Regions from separate parts of the Bacillus sp. z26 genome, predicted to be linked through region 2. Evidence: a T-box and tRNA genes for the amino acid it is inferred to sense, from the RefSeq annotation. Region 2 holds a T-box; the other holds one or more tRNA genes.
The links. The T-box of region 2 lies ahead of AC4G3K_RS04110 (valine--tRNA ligase). A T-box ahead of a tRNA ligase gene usually reads a tRNA of that ligase, here a tRNA-Val.
Positions count from the first base shown of each region.

Region 1: it encodes a tRNA-Val, which carries the amino acid that the T-box ahead of AC4G3K_RS04110 (valine--tRNA ligase) is inferred to sense. The anticodon was not compared.

Region 1 covers NZ_JBZFQM010000002.1:669,091-680,885, reverse strand. The annotation lists gene AC4G3K_RS08460 (cation diffusion facilitator family transporter) at 172-1,035, shown strand; gene AC4G3K_RS08455 (hypothetical protein) at 1,236-1,727, opposite strand; gene AC4G3K_RS08450 (DUF6944 family repetitive protein) at 2,364-2,975, opposite strand; gene AC4G3K_RS08445 (cold-shock protein) at 3,462-3,662, shown strand; tRNA gene AC4G3K_RS08440 (tRNA-Val) at 4,050-4,122, opposite strand; gene AC4G3K_RS08435 (paeninodin family lasso peptide) at 4,650-4,745, shown strand; gene AC4G3K_RS08430 (aldolase) at 4,821-5,750, shown strand; gene AC4G3K_RS08425 (lasso peptide biosynthesis PqqD family chaperone) at 5,747-6,046, shown strand; gene AC4G3K_RS08420 (lasso peptide biosynthesis B2 protein) at 6,059-6,529, shown strand; gene AC4G3K_RS08415 (nucleotidyltransferase domain-containing protein) at 6,529-7,677, shown strand; gene AC4G3K_RS08410 (ABC transporter ATP-binding protein) at 7,694-9,463, shown strand; gene AC4G3K_RS08405 (YveK family protein) at 9,523-10,233, shown strand; gene AC4G3K_RS08400 (CpsD/CapB family tyrosine-protein kinase) at 10,230-10,874, shown strand; gene AC4G3K_RS08395 (polysaccharide biosynthesis protein) at 11,229-11,795, shown strand, end outside.
Region 2 covers NZ_JBZFQM010000001.1:867,485-879,279, forward strand. The annotation lists gene AC4G3K_RS04110 (valine--tRNA ligase) at 1-1,742, opposite strand, end outside; T-box leader at 1,810-2,047, opposite strand; gene AC4G3K_RS04115 (YszA family small membrane protein) at 2,270-2,458, shown strand; gene ysxE (spore coat protein YsxE) at 2,580-3,602, opposite strand; gene AC4G3K_RS04125 (LysM peptidoglycan-binding domain-containing protein) at 3,797-5,266, opposite strand; gene hemL (glutamate-1-semialdehyde 2,1-aminomutase) at 5,511-6,800, opposite strand; gene hemB (porphobilinogen synthase) at 6,828-7,814, opposite strand; gene AC4G3K_RS04140 (uroporphyrinogen-III synthase) at 7,832-8,611, opposite strand; gene hemC (hydroxymethylbilane synthase) at 8,612-9,544, opposite strand; gene AC4G3K_RS04150 (cytochrome C assembly family protein) at 9,558-10,388, opposite strand; gene hemA (glutamyl-tRNA reductase) at 10,407-11,768, opposite strand.

The sequences.
Region 1 (11,795 bases), on a different contig from region 2:
TGTGTAACAAACGAATGAAACTGTAATAGCAAATGGCAGGCTAAGTATAGCACAGCACTTGAGTAATTCCTGATTTAAAAAGGGCGTGAGAGAAAATGGGAGTTATAGACACGCTTACTATTGAAATGTATAATACATAGACTTGACCTTTTCTATATTGGAGGACTATTGATGGAGTCATACGATAACCTTAAAGCCGGTGAAAAAGGTGCCTGGCTTAGTATTATCACATATATCATTTTATCTATTTCTAAATTGATCATTGGTTATTTTGGGAATTCTGAAGCACTCCTCGCTGATGGATTAAATAATTCAACAGATGTAGTGGCATCAATAGCCGTTTTAGTCGGATTGAAAATAGCTAGAAAGCCACCTGATAATAACCATCGATATGGGCACTATCGTGCAGAAACAATTGCATCACTTGTAGCAGCATTCATAATGATTACAGTAGGTATTCAGGTTATTGTCGAAGGTGTTAAAAGTTTAACTACGGCAGGTAATGACGTACCAGATCTGTTTACTGGATGGGTTGCTTTAGCCAGTTCCTTAATTATGTTTCTTGTCTATTTATATAACAGCAATTTAGCCAAGAGAATTAAGAGTTCTTCAGTGAAAGCTGCAGCAAAGGACAATTTATCTGACGCACTTGTTAGTATTGGAGCGTTTATTGGTATTATTGGTTCTCGATTTGGTTTTCACTGGCTGGATACGGTTACCGCAATTATAGTGGGGTTAATTATTATTAAAACTGCTATCGAAATATTTAAGGATTCTGCACTTGAACTTACAGACGGTTTTGAAACTGAAGAATTAGAAGCGATAGAGAAAACCGTTAAAAAGAATCCTAATATAGAAAAAGTGAAAAGCATTAAAGCACGAACCCACGGAAATCAAACATTTGTGGATATTGTTATTGTAACCGACCACAATCTCACTGTTTTTGATAGTCATCAAATCACTGAAGAAATAGAGAACAGTTTACTGGAAAAACATCATATACAAAATGTTCATATTCATATTGAACCAAGATAGGTACTCATTGTACGAACAAGGACATTAATCATAAGCAGGATTAATGTCCTTTTATAATGAACTTCTTATGGTAGTAAAGGGCAGGTTAGTGTAACAAGATAAGTATATAAATGCTTTTTTTTCTCGGAAGAAACTAGCATGAGGTATATAAATCTACGAGTAAAAGAGAACAATAGGGGAAGGAGATGTGTGAAATACATTCAATTATATCTAGTGTACAAAAAATTTTGTATATAAATAACCTCATTTTTTAATGAATTAAACAATGAAAATAAAGTGTTCATATCATTTTGTAATAGGGTGATTTGATTCTCGATATTACTAAATTGTTTGTTTTGTTCTTTTCTGTATTCTTGCTCATTTAACTCATTTAATTCTGATTGCTTTATATCTAGAAAGGCTCCGCCCATTGATACTAAATCACCAATTGTTATAGTACTAGCCCCAATTAATGCTAGGATAAAGCCTAAATTAGATTCATCGTCTTGGTCAGGTGAAAGAGGGTAATCTGCTGTATTTTCTATTTGCTCTTCTTCTTCAATTTCTCCAATTTCGCCAGCTTCAAAGCTGATGCCGAGGATTGTAAAAAGGTTACCTATTGTGACGATCATTTGGCCAAATAAATCTACTTTATCTCCAAACTCTACCGGCAAAGATTCGATAAATTGATTTTCCAAGTCCTTTTTAATCAACTATAATCACCTACTTGATTGTAGTCTGATTTTCTCCATTACTTTTAAAATAGTTTGATTTAAATCCTCTTGAATCCTTTTTAAAGATAAAAAATCTTTCTCTAGTTTTGTTTCATTTATTTCAAAAAACTGATCCATACTTTCAGTATTAAATACGTCGTTTAAGCAATTTAAAATCCCTTGGAAGGAAGACACTAATTGACTATGTTCATTGTTTAAAAATGATGGAGGAATTGTATTTTCTAAACAATGAACGCTAGTTCGTGCAACAATCGCAGCATTTTTTAAATCTAAATAGTATTGTTCTGGATTTATGATTAAACCATTATCGGTAAATCTCGGATAAATTTTATTTGATATATAGACTAAATTACCACCTGCAATTTACCATTTCATTTCCCCCGTAAATCTATAATTAAGTTAAACCAATATATGCCCAATGGCAAAAGAAGTTCCATGTAAAAAATTATAGAATCTGGTTTGCTACTGTGACTACAGAAAAGCGTTCTTCCTATTGGAGCACTTAAGTATTGTTAATAGTCTGCCTAATAGATAAGGGCTCCCCATAAATCTGTTACATTTTTTGGGAAACTTTATTGAGATAGAAATAGAATTATATCTGTAGTTTGCTTTCAACTAATTAATATACTGATATTCGGGCTGACCCGGTTCACTCATACTCTGAGCAATTGCCTGGATGATAGCACCAATGGCTTGTAACCAGCTGCCTATTGAGTTAAACTGCTGTTTTATTGAGCTGGTTGAAGGCAAATATCCTGCTATTACCAACATATTAATTCCAATTGTTTGCAATAGACCTCCGAAGGCATTATATAGATCAACAAGAGTAATGCTTCTTTTCACCGTATACATAAAAGACAAAGCGGTCCCTAATGCTTGTCCTTCATTTCCTAGATTGAATATGGTTTGTTGTGAGTTTGAATCATTAAATGGAAGGATATACCCGGCCACTTCGGCAGACAATCCGCCCGTTTGAATTATATTACCAACCTTATTTAGTGAAAGGCCCCTCTCCATGTCAACCAGTACTGCTGTCGCCGCAAGCTGAAGATTGTAACCAACTAAATTAATATCAGATGAGACCTTATTATTGAGTGATATAGGTGCTGTATTTCCAATGGCAGTTACAATCCTGCCAACAGCTCCTACCCACGTTGCGCCTGTTGTAATCTCTGATTTGTTCTCTATTCGAATCACCAACTTAATTTGTGGTTTTAGTTTAGTCATACAACATTGTATTCAAATCAGAATATTTATGTTCTGTTAAATTAATGGGTATTTTCGTATAGATTGATGCTATTTGTCCTAAAAAAAAGTGAATAACTGTCTTTAGAGGATAACTGTTTGTTGAATAACATCAATATGCCGATTTTTCAGATTTACTTTAACACGAGCAAATCTATTAAAAAGTAAACAACAAATAGAAATAGATCTAAAACTCAATTTCAAGAAATATTTAGGTCTATTGTTCGTATACGAAGAAATGGTATACAAATTAATGTAAAACAAAAACCAACACTTAGAAAGATTAAAACAAGTTGAAGATGAAAGGTAAGAGTCTTATTATTTGCTGTTCTGAAACTTATCTGTTATTCTAAAGAAGAATTATTTTTGTTCGGTTTCAGATTGAGAAGAGATTTTGATTTTCGTCTAAGGTATTTGAGCAAGGATAGTAATACATTGTGTGGACATCCACACTAGGAGGCAACAATTATGGAACAAGGTAAAGTGAAATGGTTTAATGCAGAAAAAGGTTTTGGATTTATCGAACGTGAAGGCGGAGAAGACGTATTCGTACATTTCTCAGCAATCCAAAGCGATGGTTTCAAATCTTTAGACGAAGGTCAAAGTGTAACGTTTGAAGTAGAACAAGGACAACGTGGCCCACAAGCTACAAACGTTCAAAAAGCTTAATAAAAGCTAATGATAGACCCTGCATATGCAGGGTCTATTTTTGTATTTAAATAAATTTGGTCAATAAAAAAGCCCTATTCAATAAATGAATAAAGCTGATGCAACAAATATATGAAACTAGTAAATCAAATGGTAGGCTAAGTATAGCATAGCGTTTGAATAATCCCTAATTTAAAACAGAGATTCGCACTGTAACCGCCATAAATGATTGAAGTTTAAAAAGAGACCATCAAAAAATAATGAGGCAGCATTCCTTTGATGAATGTAAGTAAATAGGTTTCTTATTTCATAAGGAGAATTAACTTTTTAACATTAGGGCATTTACCGTAAAACTGCAAAAAGGCTCAAACCCTTAATATACTTAGGTTTAAGCCTTCTCGAAAAGTATGATCCCGACTGGGTTCGAACCAGCGACCCCCACCCTGTCAAGGTGGTGCTCTCCCAGCTGAGCTACGGAATCAGAATAATATGTAATGGAACAATATTTAATATAAAGGGTTAGACAAATAAAGTCAAGATGAATTTTGGTTGTTGGGTAGGTATTTAATGTGATTTCACTGCTGAAGAAATATAAATCTATCATCCTCATATAGAAACAATTAATAAATTCTTTCCATTCCTTTTACTCCCAATAAAAAGATACCGCACCTAAGCTGAAGGATCATACTGTAAATATCCGGCGCATTTCAATGCGAATTTTGTCAGTTAAAAGGTCTTTTTTGTTTTTTAAAACATTTTTTAAATTTTTTGAAAAATTTGTTTGACAGAATATACTAGAGATGATATTTTTAGGTTATATTAGTTCTCTATAAAGAACTAGTGACTATTTATCTATAAAATAGTTTAAGAAGTTTGAAAGACTGGTTGTAATTTGGATTATCCTTATGAAAATATCGCATAATCCAGTGCAATATTAGAATCATATAGGCTAATTATGCCTGTGTTGTTCTAAATAAAGAACATATATACATATAAGGGGGTGAAGGAATGAAAAAGGAATGGCAAAAACCGAATCTACAGGTTCTTGATGTAAAAATGACTTTTAGTGGTGGAGAGCTTAACGGCGGACATAGAGGAAGCTGATTGTACTGAAAAGAAAAGTGCCCTTATACAAATTTAGCGTATAAGGGCTTTTTTTAAAAAAATGGAGTGATGATGTTGGTTCAGGTATTGAAACAAATGATGTATCAAGCGTTTGGTTTTACAATCTCGAGTGCGATGAAGCTGCCAGAGTTAATTCAGATTGAACAATCAAGCTCTCCATTAGATATCGTCATACAGTATGAACATTTACTAGATGAATGGAACCAGACCTTAGATAAAGAAAAAGGATATTCGGTTAGAGGCAATCGTGTTTTATTTGAAATTGAAGAGGTAGCCGTCTTTGCTGTTGAAGCTGGAAAAACCATCAGCATCTCTCCGCTACTGGGGTCAGATGAAGATGAGATCAGGCTTTATGTATTGGGAACCTGTATGGGAATTATTCTAATGCAGCATCATCTATTTCCATTTCACGGAAGTGCCATCGTGCTTGATGGTGAAGCATATGCCATAGTCGGTGAGTCGGGTGCCGGAAAATCCACGTTGGCTTCGGCCTTTATGGGTCAGGGGTTTAAATTGTTAAGCGATGATGTTATTCCAATTTGTTTTACCGGGGATCGCCCAATGGTCATTCCATCTTATCCATCCCAAAAGCTTTGGCAGGAATCATTGGATCATTTTGGAATGAAATCCTCAGATTATCAACCTTTATATGGAAGGGAAACGAAATTTTCCGTACCGGTACGTGAGGGTTTTCTGCAAAAATCTGTACCGCTTGCCGGTGTTATCGAGCTATTGCCTGTCGATGAGAGTGCTGTTTCCATCACTCCGGTGAAAGGACTGGAACGGCTGCATACCTTGTATAGGCACACATATCGTAATCTTTTTTTAAAACCGCTTGGATTAATGGATTGGCATTTCGCTCGTTCGATTGAATTAAGTAATCAACTGACTATTTATCAGTTAAAACGGCCGATTTCAACATTTTCCGTGTATGAACTAGTTGAAAAAATTACATATATAACAGGGAAGGGGAGGAAAGAATGAGTAGTCAAGTAAAAGCTGTGACAGCCGAGAAGTTTGTTCAAAAGGAAGGTAATATGGTCAGTGATATGGATGGAGAAAAAGTAATGCTAAGTGTCCATAATGGTAAATATTATAATTTGGGTGAAGTCGGCGGACTGATTTGGGAGTTGTTGGAGGAACCTAAATCTATCAAGGAGCTTGTGGATCGATTGAGAGAAGAATATGACGTGAGCCGTGAAGAATGTGAAAGTCAGGTTCATACATTCCTGGAACTGTTAATAAAAGAAGAGTTAATCAATCAAACCATTACATCCTAAGGAGTTTTGTTCATGAATTTCATTCAGAAAGCACGGACCTTGCTCTCTTTAGATGGTAAAACTTTCTTGATGTATTTGGAAGCATATTATTTTTTAGGAGTGGCCCGGATACAAAAGAGCTTGCCCTTCTCCAAGGTTGCCCCAACCCTCGGCAGTAAAATGGAGGAGACACCTCTGTCTTATGTGCCAGCCCATACTGAGATCCTGCAGTCCGTATCTAAAAGTCTGGAAACAATGAGCAGATATACATTTTGGGAAAGTAAATGTCTTGTGATGGCGATTGCAGGAATGAGAATGCTTGAGCGTCGTGGCATTGACAGTACTCTCTATATGGCAACAGCAAGAGATGAGGAAGGTAAGATGAAAGCCCATGCCTGGCTGCGGAGTGGATTATACTTTGTGACTGGGGCAAATGGGAAGGAAAGATATACGGTGGTGGGGACTTTTGCTAAAAGAATGGGCGATCAAAAGGAGGAGAAATAATGGATAAACAGACTTTGCAAACAACTGGTTTTTCCAAAGAGCTGAATCTGATGCTCGCCTTGATCAAAAATGACGGGACTTCCATTCAACAGTTAATGAAGAGTTCGATTAATTGGCATGTATTTCTGGAGGTTGTCAAGCACCACAGACTGTATCCGATTATTTATAAAAAACTAAATGGTGGTTTGGGTGAAGAAATTCCTCAGGAAACGATGGCTCTGCTCCGGAATCTTTATCAGCAAAATACCTTTCAAATGATGAAATTGAGTGCTGAAATGGAACATATATCAAGTATTTTTCAAGAGAGTGAGATTCGTTGTTTATTTCTGAAGGGTCCTGCACTTGCTTTTCAACTATATGGAAACTTATCGATGCGCACTTCCAATGATCTAGATTTATTAATTCCTTTAAAGGACTTTGAAAAGGCAGATGCCATCCTCCTTAAAAGAGGCTATGAAAGGGATGGGTATAAACGATCGGTTTTAGGAGATTGGAAATGGAAAAACCATCATGTGGAATACAAACATCCCAAAACCTTTCAAAAAATAGAGCTTCATTGGAAGCTGCATCCAGGTGGAGCGAAAGAACCGAGTTTTGACCAACTTTGGAACCGGAGGAATATCAGTTCTTTGACCAAAAAACCAATTTATTTACTAGGTACAGAAGATCTTTATTTATTTTTGATGATTCATGGTGCACGTCATGGATGGTTCCGCATACGTTGGTTGCTTGATGTTGCAGATTTGTCTAAGCAAATTCAAGATTGGCAAGTGATAAAAAAGATGCAGCGGAGATATGAGGTAACCCATATCGCTGCCCAGGTGCAATTATTGGCAGAAAAATTAATAGATCAGAAGCTTCCACTCGTCAGTCATGTGACGGTAGGATCGTATCAATTAGCTGAAGATGCCCTCTTTTTAATTATGAATGAGATTGATATCCATGATGATAAACTTTCAAGACGGTTTGCCAAAAACGCCAATGGCTACTATCAATCTATCATGACGAGAAGGCAAAAGGCCTTTCGAATGATTGGAGCTCTTTATCCTTGTATTGATGATGCCAAGACATTGCCATTGCCTAAAGCACTGCATTTCTTATATTTTCCGCTGCGGCCGTTTTTGTGGATGTGGAGGCAGCTCGTTTAGTTGGGGGAGAGCACAGATGAAATCATTATGGATGTTTATCCAGGAATTGCGGACGTATGCAGGTAAAATCCTATATGTGAATTTACTTGGGATGGTACTCGTTAGTTTTATAGAGAGTATCGGCATCCTCCTGCTTATACCGATGATTGAGATGAGCGGTATGATTGACCAGGCGGGTAAGGCTATGCCCTTTAGCGAATGGTTTGCATTTGTTGAAGAGATACCAGTTGCCATTGGGTTAGCTATCATTTTAGTTATCTATGTACTTATAATTACAGGGCAGAACTGGTTTCAAAAGAAATTAACGATTCAGAACAGAATGATTTATGTTGGGTACACCAATCATCTGCGCACAAAAATATATCAATCCTTACTATGGGCAGATTGGTTGTTTTTTTTGAAGAAACGGCGTTCTGACTTATTGAACAGCCTCACCGATGAATTGAACAGAGTGAGTGTGGGTATCAGTCAATTCTTGCTCCTGGCTACTTCAGTCGTTTTCACGATTATTCAAATTGGAATTGCTTTGTGGCTGTCTCCTGAAATTACATTTTTCGTTTTGTGCTGCGGAGGCGTGCTGGCTCTGTTTTCAAGGAGATATATTAAAAAGTCAGAAGCAATAGGGAATCAGACAACGGAAATTGCCCGGTCCTATTATGGATCTATATCGGATCATTTAAATGGTATGAAAGAAATTAAAAGTAATTCATTGGAACACTCGATGAGCAAGTGGTTAAACAATTTCAATGATCAGTATAAACATGAACGTATGCAAAATGCACATGTTCAGGCACAATCGCAATTTTTTTATAAATCTTCCCAAGCTTTATTAGTTGCCCTTTTTATCTATTTATCTCTTAATATGTTTCATTCTGCACCTGAGGAACTGATTGTGATTGTTTTGATTTTTTCAAGATTGTGGCCAAGGTTTACAGCCATCCAGTACAGTATGGAACAAATTGCTTCGGCACTTCCTGCTTTTGATTCATTAACAAACCTATTGGAGGAATGCCAATCATCGAATGAGGCACCGACAGTTCAAGGGAATCATTTTTACTTTAAAGGCGATCTTACTTGCCAAAATGTTTCCTATCGCTATCAGGCAGATTCGGAACGCTATGCTTTGCAAACGATTAATCTTAACATACCGTTTCAATCAACGACGGCCATTGTTGGGAGATCAGGTGCAGGTAAAAGTACGTTAATCGATTTATTGATGGGTCTATTAAAAGCAGATGGAGGCAAGATTTTTATTGGTGGGACTGAGGTGAATGAAGAGAACAGATACTTGTTCAGGCAAAATATCAGTTACGTGCCACAGGATCCTTTCCTATTTAATGGAAGTATTCGAGATAATTTTATGTTAATCTGCCCGGATGCAAAAGAGGGGGATTTGTGGGAAGCGCTGGAATTCGCGGCAGCTGCCCAGTTTGTCCGTAAATTGCCGAATGGCTTGGATACGTTAATCGGAGATCGGGGTGTTCGTCTCTCTGGAGGAGAAAGGCAAAGACTTGTGTTGGCAAGAGCGATACTCAGAAAACCATCTGTGCTTATTTTGGATGAAGCGACAAGTGCTTTGGATCAAGAAAATGAAGCCAAAATCCAAGATGCACTCGATCGATTAAAAGGCAAGATGACAATCATCATTATCGCCCATAGGCTGTCAACCATTCGCAATGCTGATCAAGTGCTTGTTCTCGATGAAGGTCGAATTGTACAAACAGGACGGTACAATCAACTTGCCGCAGAGAAGAAAGGGGTATTTAGCCATCTGCTTGGTTCTTAAACTCTTGGTGAAGTAGTTGGGTGAGGATAAAGTAGCATACAGGAGATTGGGGGGATTGGATGAATCCTGGGAATTCAAAAGAAATTAATGTCAGGGAATGGATTAGGGTCTTAAAGAAGAGGCTATGGATTATCACCATCTTTACCGTTCTTACATTTATTTGTGGTTTATTCTATATCAAATGGTTTACGACACCGCTTTATCAATCTTCTGCAGCAATTATCATCGAAGCAGAAGCTGAATTGAGGAATACACTTCAGGTAATTATTAAGGATTCGAATGTCATGGAGAAGGTAGGTCGTGAACTTGGGCTTTCAATGAGTCCGGAGGATTTGGCTGCGAAGATTACAGTGACGAGCATTGATAATTCACAGGTTGTCAATATTGGCGTAGTTGATTCCGATCCTGAACAGGCAACTGCCATTGCCAATACAACAGCACGAATATTTAAAGAGGAAGTACCTTCCATAATGAACTTTGATAAAGTACATTTTCTTTCAAATGCAAAAGAAGATTTAACTCCCATCAACGAAAACCATACCAAGCTGTTAATTGCTGCAATCGGCCTGGGAGTGATCGTGGGTATTGGAATTGCTTTTCTGCTGGATTCACTTGACCGTTCCATCCGAAGTATTGCAGATATTGAGTCCATAATTGGTATACCGGTTATCGGAAGAGTATCAAAGATTAATCGCGTGAAACGAAGTCCAACAGGTATAAACGGACAAAGAGTCTTGGTGACCCACAGGGGTGAGGAATCTTCATTATGAACAGAAAAATAATGTTTAAATCGGCATGGAAAAAAATATGGCCATTTTCGGTGAAACGAGCGCTTATTTCGGAGGAGTTTAGAGAAATTCAAACAAATATTTATTTTTCAGAGGAGGGGACTGACTCTCGCATTATTTTGGTTACCTCTCCATCAGAAGGAGAAGGTAAAACGACCATTTCTTCTAATCTGGCAATCTCTATGGCATTGGAGGGAGTAAAGGTTTTGCTGATTGATGCGAATTTAGGTAAACCGGCAATCCATTCTTTGTTTAGAATCCGTAATACAATAGGGTTGGCTGATTTATTAATGGGAGAGGCGACATTAGGGCAATCGGTTTATCCTAATTGGTTGGAAACATTAGGTATTTTGACGAGTGGGGGGAAGGTGCCAAAAGCAGGATTGTTAGGCTCTGATGTGATGAAAAAAATTTTACATGAAGCTATTGAACAGTATGACAAGGTCATTATTGATTCAGCCTCAATTTTAGAAGCTACCGATACTAAATTGCTGGCTCATATGTGTGATGGTGTCTTGCTGGTTATTCAAAAGGATCGTACCTCCATAGAAGATGCAACCAATGCTCGTAAAATGCTGGAAATGGCGAAAGCAACGATTATTGGAGGAGTTTTAAATAAATAAGTATTTTTTTTAACCAATTAGTTCTTTATATAGAACAAAATGTGCTTTTAATAGATTTTTATAGTTGTGGTGATGTCTCCTGACCATTATCAATGGAGACACTCGGTCATCTTGTGGGTGAATAGCCTTAGACGCCAGTCGTCAAGGAGGTGATGTGAGGAGGGGTTAGATGCCCTTTTAATTTATATAGTATCCATATTTGTATGGGATGATTTACTCCGCAGCGTGTCCATGAGTAAATTTTTAATAGACACTGATCAATCAATTTTAAATTGTAAAGCCTTTACTTATATGGTAGAGCGGCATATAGGTAAGGGTTTTATGAACTAGTACACGAAGAAGGAGGAGAAAACCATGAGTTATAAACAGCGTTTTTGGATATTCGCTCTAATCGATTCATTTATCATCCTGACAGCTATTCTTTACGGCACATTTTTAGTAAACGCGTATATAACGGTGGAAATGACTTATTTAATAATACTTGCAGTCATGTTAATTATCGTTACTTTGGTTTTTTCAATGGTGTTTAAGTTATATAGAAAAGCATGGGAATATGCGAGTATTGAAGAATGGTTTGTCATTTTCAAAGTGGTTTCCTGTTCTATTGTAACAGTAGCTATCCTTCAATCCATCTTGATGCAGAATGTATTCGTTCGTCTGTTCGTTGCTGTAGGACTATTGAATTTAACGTTCATGGGAGGCGCGCGCTTTTGCTGGCGATTATTCAGGGATTCTGTCTTGAATTCGCGTCAGAAAAAAACGCGGATTTTAATTGTTGGTGCCGGTTCTGCAGGTAGGATGGTTGCCGGTCATTTGCTAAAAAATATCAATTCTCAAATACAGCCGGTCGGGTTTATTGATGATGATCCTGCCAAACAGCATCTGCATATTTTTGGTATTCCGGTTTTAGGAAAAGCGAAA
Region 2 (11,795 bases):
CATATCTTATTGGCAAAATTCCAAACGGATTCTACTTTTTCATAGCTAAAACGCAAGTCCTGTCCAGGTGAGCTTCCAGTTGTTAAGAAATATCTTAGAGAGTCTGCACCATATTTCTCAATAACCTCCATTGGATCTACACCATTGCCAAGTGATTTACTCATTTTCTTGCCATGCTCATCGCGAACAAGGCCATGTATCAATACATCTTTAAATGGACGCTCTCCAGTGAATTCAATTCCCTGGAAGATCATTCTTGATACCCAGAAGAAAATAATATCGTATCCAGTCACAAGAGCTGCTGTTGGATAATAACGTTTAAAGTCCTCTGAATCTGTATCAGGCCATCCCATTGTCGAAAACGGCCATAATGCAGAACTGAACCATGTATCCAATACATCTGTATCCTGCGTCCAGTTTTCAATATCTGCTGGATCTTCCATGCCTACGTATACTTCACCAGTTTCTTTATGGTACCATGCCGGAATACGGTGGCCCCACCAAAGCTGTCTGGAAATACACCAGTCATGGATATTATCCATCCAGTTCAGATATGTTTTTTCAAAACGTTCCGGTACGAATTCTACTTTACCTTCCGTATTTTGTAATTCAATTGCTCGCTCTGCCAAAGGCCCCATTTTTACAAACCATTGTGTGGATAGGTAAGGTTCGACAACGGCACCGCTTCTTTCAGAGTGTCCAACCTGATGGATATGCTCTTCAATTTTGAACAATACTCCCTGATCCTGAAGATCTTTTACTATTTGCTTACGGCAATCGAAACGGTCCATACCTTTATATTTACCAGCCTTCGCGTTCATCGTTCCGTCTTCATTCATAACTAGAATTCGTTCAAGATTGTGACGATTACCAACCTCGAAGTCATTAGGATCATGTGCTGGTGTGATTTTTACAACACCGGAACCAAAATCCATCTCTACGTAATCATCACCAACAATCGGAATTTCTCTTCCTACGATTGGCAGGATAACTGTTTTTCCAATCAAGTGCTTGTAACGGTCATCTTCTGGATGAACGGCAACAGCTGTATCGCCAAGCATCGTTTCCGGACGAGTCGTTGCCACTTCAATATGTCCACTGCCATCAGCAAGAGGATAGCGCATATGATAAAAAGCACCTTTAACTTCTTTATGAATCACTTCAATATCAGATATTGCAGTTTTTGTGCTTGGATCCCAGTTAATAATATATTCACCGCGGTAAATGAGCCCTTTTTCATAAAGTTTAACGAAAACTTCACGTACAGCCTTTGATAGACCTTCATCAAGAGTAAAACGTTCACGTGAATAATCCAGACCCAAACCAATTTTTGCCCATTGTTCACGGATATGAGAAGCATATTCTTCTTTCCATTTCCATGTTTCGTCAACGAATTTTTCACGTCCTAAATCATAACGAGAAATTCCTTGATTGCGCAGTTTCTCTTCTACTTTTGCCTGGGTTGCAATTCCTGCATGATCCATGCCTGGCAGCCATAAAACGTCATACCCCTGCATTCTTTTCATTCTTGTCAAAATATCCTGAAGCGCTGTATCCCACGCATGGCCCAAATGAAGTTTACCCGTTACATTTGGAGGAGGAATTACAATCGTATACGGTTCTTTTTGTTTATCTTGTCCCGCTTCAAAGAATTTTCCCTGTAACCACCAATCGTATCTTCCTTTTTCGATTGACTGCGGATCGTATTTGGTCGGCATTCCAATATCCGTTTGTTGCTCCATATTTCATTCTCCTTTTTATTCATACTTTGGTGAAAATCCCAATAAAAAAACCGTTTCATCCTCTATAAAAAAGGACGAAACGGTATGTCTCGCGGTACCACCTTTGTTCCAACACAAATAAATAATGCGTCGGCACTTCATTTCTTTAACGGCTCTTCACCGGTTATCCGCTACTGGTTGACATGTTCACGGAAACAGCTCCTGGGCGACCTTCTGCGATGACAGATACTGAAGGAATCTTACAGCCGGTGGATTCCTCTCTCTTACAGTCTTCATCACATACTCTTCCCATTCAAAGCTTTTAGAAGATATTCTCATTTCACTTAAGCGGAAATCATTTTTAATACTGTTATCATACATAAGTATGCATCTACTCGTCAATCATTGTTGACGATTTTTTTATTTTTTATTCAATCCATTTAATCAGGCAGAATTTCATTAAATCTTTGAATCAATTGAATTTATTCCCAATGGACAGTCACCCGTCTGGGCAATATTTTATACCCTATCATAAAGGGGGAATACGCATGCGGAAAAAGGTACAATATAATATGCCTCCGTGGATTCGTAATACAAGAAATACGATACAGCAATTCTCTATACCATTTGCTGTCTTTCAAGGTATCCGGACATTCTTTTTTCCAACTACTTTCGATTTACTCCTGTTGTTTTTACTGATTGGTCTTGCCTTAGCTTTCCATTTTGATATTTTGTAATTTATTTAAATCTGTTGACTTTTGACCAGGTGAGTTCTACCTGGTTTTATTTGATACAGTCCTATCTATTGCTTTAGTTAATTGATAGTCTGAAATTTTTTCTCCAACTTCCTCATATTAATTAAGTTTCATCCTTCGCCTTTTTGCTTTCTTCTATTTGCTCCATCCTCATGATAATATATTCAATATTTTTCAATAACCAGTACTGCCTTTGGAATTTTCGGCAAAATTGTAACTCATCCTGTTTATCTTTTTTTCTCAAATATTGTTCAGCCATCTTGATACAATTGGCCGGATAAGCCAAGTAGGATAAAAATAATCGCATTTCTCCTTCCTTGAAAGGGAAATACTTCAGATAGAGATAAATCCACTCCACAATTTCTTCTCCCTGGATCGGGTAAGTTTTTAACTGTTTGACGACGAAAGGCAATAAGTCAAAATAAGGAGGAGCTGTTTTAGTCTGTTCAAAATTGATAAAATGTCCATATCCATTTTCGCTATATAAGAAGTGGTGAATCGAGATGTTTCCATGCGTTACAACACTGCGGACTTTTTCTTCTTCCTTTGTGACTTCAAACCACTCCTTAAGTTTATTTAAGGAATACGTCAGGGCCTGAGATAAGTCATAAAAGCACAGACAAAACAATTGCTCAAAAGGAGACATATACCATTTCTTTTCAATGGATACTACCATTTCACGGATGAATTCCTTTTGTTCCTCCCACTTTTTAACCGTTTTTTCAAAATGTTCTTCCCTTTCCTCTATAGTTGTATTGATATCCTTGACAGATATCGTATGCATTCTTGCCAGTTCCCTGAACATTTGCTGATGACGTTCTGTCCGTTCCTCTATAAGTTCATCCGGCAGCCAAGGCATAAGATAACTGATTTTATCTCGGGTTAACACAGCATATCTGCCATCTATTGCAGGAAAGATCGGAACAATTCGGTTATAACCGTTTTGATAAAGGGTCTGCACATTTTTGATAAAATCTAATCCTCTGGTTGCCGGGATGGTTTTAATCGCAAATATGCCATTATTCGTATATACTTTCTTCACTTTTCCAAAATCCTCGTAAAATTCAAGTTCCAATTGATAATTTTTTAGAAATTCAGCTATCCATTCCTGCTCTTTTCTTAACATTCCTGTGGCACCCTTTCTGCTTGTGCCTTTTTGGATATCCATCTACTCCAACACGACTATACTGATTGTCTAAAAAATCCGCGCCATATATTTCCCCTCTTTATAAAATGGGAACTGCACATCAGTCCTATATTATAAATTTCTAATAAAAAAGCAGAGCCATGAATGCTGCGCTCTGCTGTTAACTGAACCTATTATTTATAAGAAGCAGCAGCTTCAGGGATATAAATTACCTGACCAGCTCTAAGATCGGTTAATTCTATACCATTTACTCTCGCGATATGCTGAACGCTCGTTTTATATCGGTTTGCAAGAACTTCGATACTGTCTCCGCTCTGAACAATGCATACTCTTACTTTTGTTCGCTGGGTCTCTTCCTGCTGTGTAAACAAATCATATAGGAGTGATTTGGATTCACTTTCAGTTTGCTCTGCGTCCCCATTTTCATTTTCTCTTTTTTTCTTTTCTGTAGAGTATTCGTTTGAGCGATACTGTTTCTCTGCATACTTATGGAATGCCTGCTTTTCTTTCTTTTCATGTACCTGGGATTCATCTGTATCTTCTTCTATAGATGATTCCGTTTGATCCGGCAGTTCATCTACTTGGGAGTGCAGATGTTGCACTTTGTTTTTTACAGGACTTTCCTCATTATCGAATTGAATATTAGATGATGATACTTCGTCTAATTTTGGAGGTCCTTCATCAAATGTACGATCACTTGGAATTGAAAATGATTGCTTGGAATTTTCATGTTCCGTTTGGTTATCTGATTGTTCCGGTTCATACGCAAAAGGAGTATATTCCTTTTCCTCTGATTCATCATCTGACAGAACCTCGTCATCTGCTTGTTGTTGATTAACTTGAGGCGTTAGCTTCGATTCAACATAGAAAAGGTTATCTTGTTCAACATAAATATCGGAAGGCGGTGTAAAAGGAGTATAAGTATCAAAAAAATCAACAGGCGGATCAACCTGATTATTCGACTCCTGATTATCTTCTGCGATATCTTCAGCTTGGTTTAAACGGTATAAAGGCACTTCCTCCTGTTCGTCCTCTTGCTCATAATGAACATCTGATTGAATCGCAATCTCCTCTGCAGACTCTTCCACCTCATCAGCCGCTTTATTCCATAAATGAGGATGATGATCTTCCTCGTATTGCTGTGGTTCTTTTGGATAATGAGATGTTTCCACTCTTCCCTCTACCTCTGCCGCTCGCTGCTGATCATCAGGAAGATCCTCATAAACGCCACCAATCCACAAATCTGCTGCAATCTGCAGATATCCCTTTTCCGGCAACCTATAATCAAATGTATGAACACCCACATTAAGATCATCCATATCCCGGACTCTTTCTGCAGGAATCGTAATATCTACTGGAAATTGCTGATGGAATTCAAATAATTCGTGCTCCCCTTGTTCAATAACAGAAACATAACGCCGAAACGGATCATCCGCTCCATCTTTTTGTTCTTTTGTTCCAACCGGTTTATACTCCCCCATTAAATCCAGAGTACCCTTAAGAATGATATACTGTTCTGCCTGATGAGCTGAAACATTTGGTTCAAGTGATATGGAATAGAGTTCTTCAACTTCCTGTCCTCTTTGAAACCACACATTCTCTTCTAATGAAAGCCGCAATAACGATGCATTTTCCTCAGACACACGTTTTCCTCCTTCCAGCCCTTTTCATCTAAATGCCATTATCAACCTATGCTAAAGTTCCTGAAAATATGTTCCATCCTAAGCATATGCCTGTAAAAATAAACCCCCAGAGTTTTCACTCTGAGGGATTTCACTAACCATTTTATTTGTAACGCTTATTAGGAGATTAGCTCCAGTAAAAACTCGGGATGATTCAACTAATGCCTGGCAGCTATAAAAAAATCCCATCGAGCAAAGTATCACTTTATCGTTTAATGGCTTTAAAGGCTTTTTGAGCAGCCTGTATGGTTTTCTGAATGTCTTCATCGCTGTGTTCAACTGAGAGAAAGATTCCTTCAAATTGAGAAGGCGGCAAGAAGACGCCATTTTCCGCCATTTCTTTATAATAATCCGCAAAAAATTGTAGATCTGATTGTTTCGCAGACTCATAATCTGTGACCTGCCCATCCGTGAAAAAGAAGCCAATCATGGAGCCTGCACGGTTACAGGTCAATGGTACATGATACGTTTCAGCTGCTTCTTTAAAACCTGCCTCTAAGATGTCTGCTTTTTTAATAAACTCTTTATACGTATCCTCAGTTAGCTGTATTAATGTTTCATAGCCTGCTGTCATCGCAATTGGGTTACCTGATAATGTTCCAGCTTGGTAGATAGACCCACTTGGTGCAATTTGACTCATAATTTCTTTTTTACCGCCAAATGCCCCTACCGGAAGTCCACCACCAATTACTTTTCCAAGACAAGTTAAATCTGGAGTTATATCAAAATGACCTTGCGCACACTGATAATCAACACGGAAACCAGTCATAACTTCATCAAAAACTAATAAAGAACCATGAGCCTCCGTAATATCCCTTAATCCCTGCAAGAAACCTGGCAGTGGAGGTACCACTCCCATATTGCCTGCAACTGGCTCAACAATAACGGCTGCGATATCTTCACCAAATTGTTCGAAAGCAAGTTCTACACTCTTAAGATCATTGTAAGGAACCGTAATCGTATTCCGCGCAATACCTTCCGGGACTCCCGGGCTGTCCGGCAAACCTAATGTAGCAACACCAGAACCTGCTTTGATAAGCAATGAATCTCCATGCCCATGATAACACCCTTCAAACTTAAGGATTTTATCGCGCCCTGTATACCCTCTTGCCAACCGAAGTGCACTCATAGTTGCTTCTGTTCCGGATGATACCATTCGTATCATTTCAATGGAAGGCACACGATCAATAACAAGTTGTGCTAATTTATTCTCCATAAGGGTTGGAGCACCAAAGCTTGTTCCAGTTTCAGCAACCTTTTTTATCGCCTCCACAACCCGATCGTTTGCATGGCCAAGAATTAACGGTCCCCAAGAAAGAACATAGTCTATATATTCATTGCCATCGATATCATAGATTTTAGACCCTTTCCCCTTTTCCATAAAAATCGGATCCATATTCACTGATTTAAATGCACGAACCGGACTGTTTACACCGCCTGGTAATAAATTTAAAGATTCTTGGAATGCTTTCTTAGAATTTTCATATGAACGCATATATTGCAATCTCCTTTATAGATGGAATTAATTTTCTTTCAACCATTTAGCTGCATCTTTTGCAAAGTAGGTAATAATTAAATCTACACCGGCACGCTTCATGCCTACCAGCATTTCCATCACGATCGCTTTTTCATCGATCCAGCCATTTGCACCTGCGGCCTTAACCATGGAATATTCACCACTTACATTATAAGCTACAAGAGGTAGGTTAACTGTATTCTTCACATCACGAATGATATCAAGGAATGCCAGAGCCGGTTTCACAATTAGGAAATCTGCTCCTTCCATTGCATCAGATTCAGCTTCGCGCAACGCTTCAAGGCGATTGGCATAATCCATTTGATAGGATTTTCTGTCCCCAAATTGCGGTGCACTATTGGCAGCATCACGGAAAGGACCATAAAAAGCGGATGAATATTTAACAGCATAGGACATGATCGGAATATGCGGATAACCTGATTCATCAAGCCCCTGGCGAATGGCCGCTACGAATCCATCCATCATATTGGAAGGGGCAATAATATCTGCTCCTGCTTCAGCCTGGCTGACAGCTGTTTTTACAAGAAGTTCGAGACTTTCATCATTCAGTACTTCTCCGTTTTCAACCATTCCACAGTGCCCATGACTTGTATATTCACATAAGCAAGTATCAGCAACAACCAGGATTTCAGGATAGTGTTCTTTAACAAAGCGAATACCTTTTTGGACAATACCATGAGTGTGAAAAGCACCTGTACCGCATTCATCCTTATGATCTTCATCGGGCACTCCAAAGAGAATGACAGATTTGATGCCAAGTGAAGCCACTTCATCCATTTCCTCTTTTAAACGATCCATAGAAAATTGAAAGATTCCCGGCATAGAAGCAATCGGGTTCTTTTCATTTGTTCCTTCTGTAATAAAAATCGGATAAATAAAATCTTCTACATGTAAATGAGTTTCACGTACAAGCGCTCTCATAGATGCATTTCTTCTTAATCTTCTGTGTCGATCAAATTCAATATTGGCCATTTTAGGACCCTCCTCCATTACGAATAATACTGTGCTAATTCTTTCATCATATCTTCCACGGTATATTGCTTGGGGCATAGTGTAACAGCAATACCAAGCTCTTCAGCTCTTTTCCTTGTAACCGGACCGATGGCAACTGTCACTTTATCTGTCAAGCAGGCAAACAAATTATGTTTTTTCACTATTTTCATAAAATTATTTACAGTCGAAGGACTGGTAAATAAAAGAATATCAATCTTTTTATTCGTAAGTGAATCTACTAAAGCTTGTTCACTTGCAGTGGGCAGACGGTTAGAATAAACAATGGACTCTTCTGTGTGTATACCCGCAGCTGTCAGTCCATTAAATAAATAATCTCTCGACAAGTCACCCTTTATAATAAGGACGGATTCCCTCTTGTCCACGACTTCCATAAATGACGGTAAAAAAGATTCAGCCACGTACTTTGGTGGAATAAAAGATGGTTGCAAACCGTGCATCTGCAGTGCTGCACTCGTTTTCTTCCCAATCGCCGCTATTTTAGGAATTACTTGATCATGTCCCATTTCGTTCATCATATCACAAAATAGATCGACACCCGGCTTGCTTGTAAAAACGAGCCAATCAAAGGATGTGATCCTATTCAACTTTTCCTTAGCTATCTTAAGCAGATTTGCTTCAGGCTTTTGAAATGAAATAAGAGGTACCTTAATTGGTACCCCTCCATGCTCAGCAATCATGGTACACAATTGTTCGGCCTGCGATTCTTCTCTCGTAACTAGTACGCACTTATTCCGAAGAAACATGGAATGCTCCATTTAGCTTTCCATCTCCTCTTTAACCTTTTCGATTAATGCCTTCGCTCCTTGCTCAATCAAACGATTGGCAGCGGTCGCGCCTAAAGACTCAGCGTCACTACCGGAAACTTTTTCTCGATAAATGGTATTCCCGTCAGGCGATCCAACAAGGGCCTGGAAATGTAAAGTTCCTGTTTCATCTTTAAATGCAAACCCTGCAATGGGAACCTGACAGCCACCCTCCATTTTATTCAGGAAGACTCGTTCTGCTGTGACAGCTTCTTTTGTATCCTGACAAGTCAATTTAGCTAGTTCCTTCAATAATTCATGATCATCCGCTCTGCATTCGATTGCCAGTGCACCTTGACCCACTGCTGGAATACACGTATCTTCATCCAGAAAATCACTGACGATATCTTTCTTCCAGCCTAATCTTGAAAGGCCAGCTGCCGCGAGGACGATAGCATCATAATCTTCGTCCTTTAATTTTTGTATACGTGTATCTACATTTCCTCTAATCCATTTAATGGTTAAGTCCGGGCGTTTAGCCAATAATTGAGCACTTCTTCTTAAGCTGCTTGTCCCAACAATCGCACCTTCAGGCAATTCAGCGAGCGTAAGATTATTTTTCGAAATGAGTACATCACGATGATCCTCACGCACAGGAATACAACCAATCGTTAGCCCTTCCGGAAGCTCTGCAGGCATATCTTTCATGCTATGGATAGCCATATCAATTTCACCATCAAGCATGGCTTGTTCAATTTCTTTTACAAAAAGACCTTTTCCTCCCACTTTTGAGAGAGTCACGTCTAATATTTTGTCACCCTTTGTCACGATTTCTTTCAATTCGAATTCAAACGGTAATCCAAGATTTTTCAGCTGATCAATGACCCAATTAGATTGTGTCAATGCCAATTTGCTTCTACGTGAACCAATAATAATTTTTCTCATGATTTACCCTCCATCAATAGACATGAAATGCGGATATACTGCCGAAAAAGAAGAAATTCACTAGCACGAACAAGAATGAACCAATATTCCAATAAGCGAGTGATTTCCCATAAATCCGATTGTTAACTTTAAGATATAAATAGATTCCATATATGATTAGGCAGGCAAATGAGCCAAGAATTTTACTATCATACCAATTAATATCCGAAACTATTATATAGGCCCATTCAAGACCCAGTATTAATGATAATAATAACATTGGAACACCGATTGCTACCAATATATAAGACAGCTGTTCCAGTTTAGCCAGATCTCCCAGCCTGTTCAGCCTTTTCCCCCATTTCTTTCGCTTTAACAAATCATACTGTATTAAATATAAAATAGAAAAGACAAAGGAAAGAGCAAACGCCGCGTAAGATAAAATGGCAACTGTAATATGAATCATGGATAGCTCAGATAACAACTTTGTTTGCGCTTCTGCTGTAGAATAGGCCTCTAATGTTGAGAATATATGAATAACCATTAGCCCAAACCCTATCACGTTTGTAAAAAACATAAAAAAATCTGTCCGCAATATCCGGTTTAGGATAAGTGAGAAGGTAATCAATATCCACACGTAAAAATATAAACCTTCAAATAGGGTCAGAACCGGGAATCTTCCTACTTCAAACATATATAGAAATAAAAAAATTGTTTGCATGAACCAAACAATCGAAAGAAACCAGAAGGCTGCCTTATGAGCCTTCCGATTATTTTGTAAAAAATCTATGAAATAGAATAAGACACTAAGTCCATATAATATAATTGTAATTTCTTGCAATCTATTTAAATTGATATCAATCATATATCCCATCCTTGCTTATTATGGATGTGACACCATTTTTAAGACAGGTCTATTTTGCTGCAATGATTCTTTAGATTGGAATGGCACTATCGCCTTCTCTTCCTGCTCTTGTACATGCTCTTCTATTTTAAAAATTGAAACAAATGCCTGTAAGGCAGCCTCCGGATTGCCCATATCTGCAATATCTTTTGCATAATGAATTGGGTCTTTAAGCATCTGATTGATTATACTCTTCGTATGTTTATTAATGACCTTCCATTCTCTTTCACTTAGGCCAGGTAATTTACGTTGCATGCTTTCCATTGTTTCGGACTGAATATCCAATGCTTTCTCGCGTAATGCAGAAATAACAGGCACAACACCAAGCATTTTAATCCATTGATTGAATTCAACAAGCTCACTTTCAATCATAATCATAATTTGTTCAGCTGCTTCTTTTCTTTCTGCCAGGTTTGCCTGAACAATACCCTCTAAATCATCTATATCATAAAGAAAGACGCTGTCAAGTTCCATCAATTTAGGATCTAAATCACGCGGAACAGCAATATCAACCATGAAAATTGGTCGCCCTTTTCTCAAAATATTGATATTTTCCATCATTTCTTTTGTAATCACATATTCCTTAGATCCAGTCGAACTGATTACAATATCTGCATCAAGCAGGGAACATTGCAGTTCCTCAAGCATTTTTGCCTGACCTGAGAATCTTGATGCTAATTTTTCAGCTTTTTCTAAAGTTCTGTTAATTACCGTCACTTGATTGGCACCACTGCCATATAAGTTTTCAATAGCAAGCTGACCCATTTTCCCTGCACCGACAATCAAAATCTTCTTATCCTGAAGCGAACCAAATATTTTTTTGCCGAGCTCAACCGCCGCATAGCTGATTGATACCGCATTTTTATTTATTTCCGTTTCAGAATGAGCTTTTTTGGCAAGAGTAATTACTCGTTTAAACAGGTTGTTAAACAATACACCAATAGTATTTTCTTCCTGTGCCTGCTGGTAGCTTTTCTTCACCTGTCCAAGAATTTGAGTTTCTCCCATTACCATTGAATTCAATCCACAAGCGACCTGAAATAGATGGTTAACTGCCCCATCCTGTTCGTAAATATATAAATAGGAAGATAGTTCATTTTGATCGATTGAGAACCACTCTGCTAAAAATTCTTTCATATAATATCTGCCGGTATGCAGTTGATCTACTACCGCATATACTTCCGTCCGATTACATGTAGAAATAATGATATTCTCTAAAATGCTTTTTTTGTTACTTAATACTTTCATTGCTTCCGGCAACTGTTCTAGTTCAAAGCTGACTTTCTCACGGATTTCAACAGGAGCGGTTTTATAATTAAGACCAACAACAATTATATGCATTTCCCCTGCCACACCCCCATCTGAGCA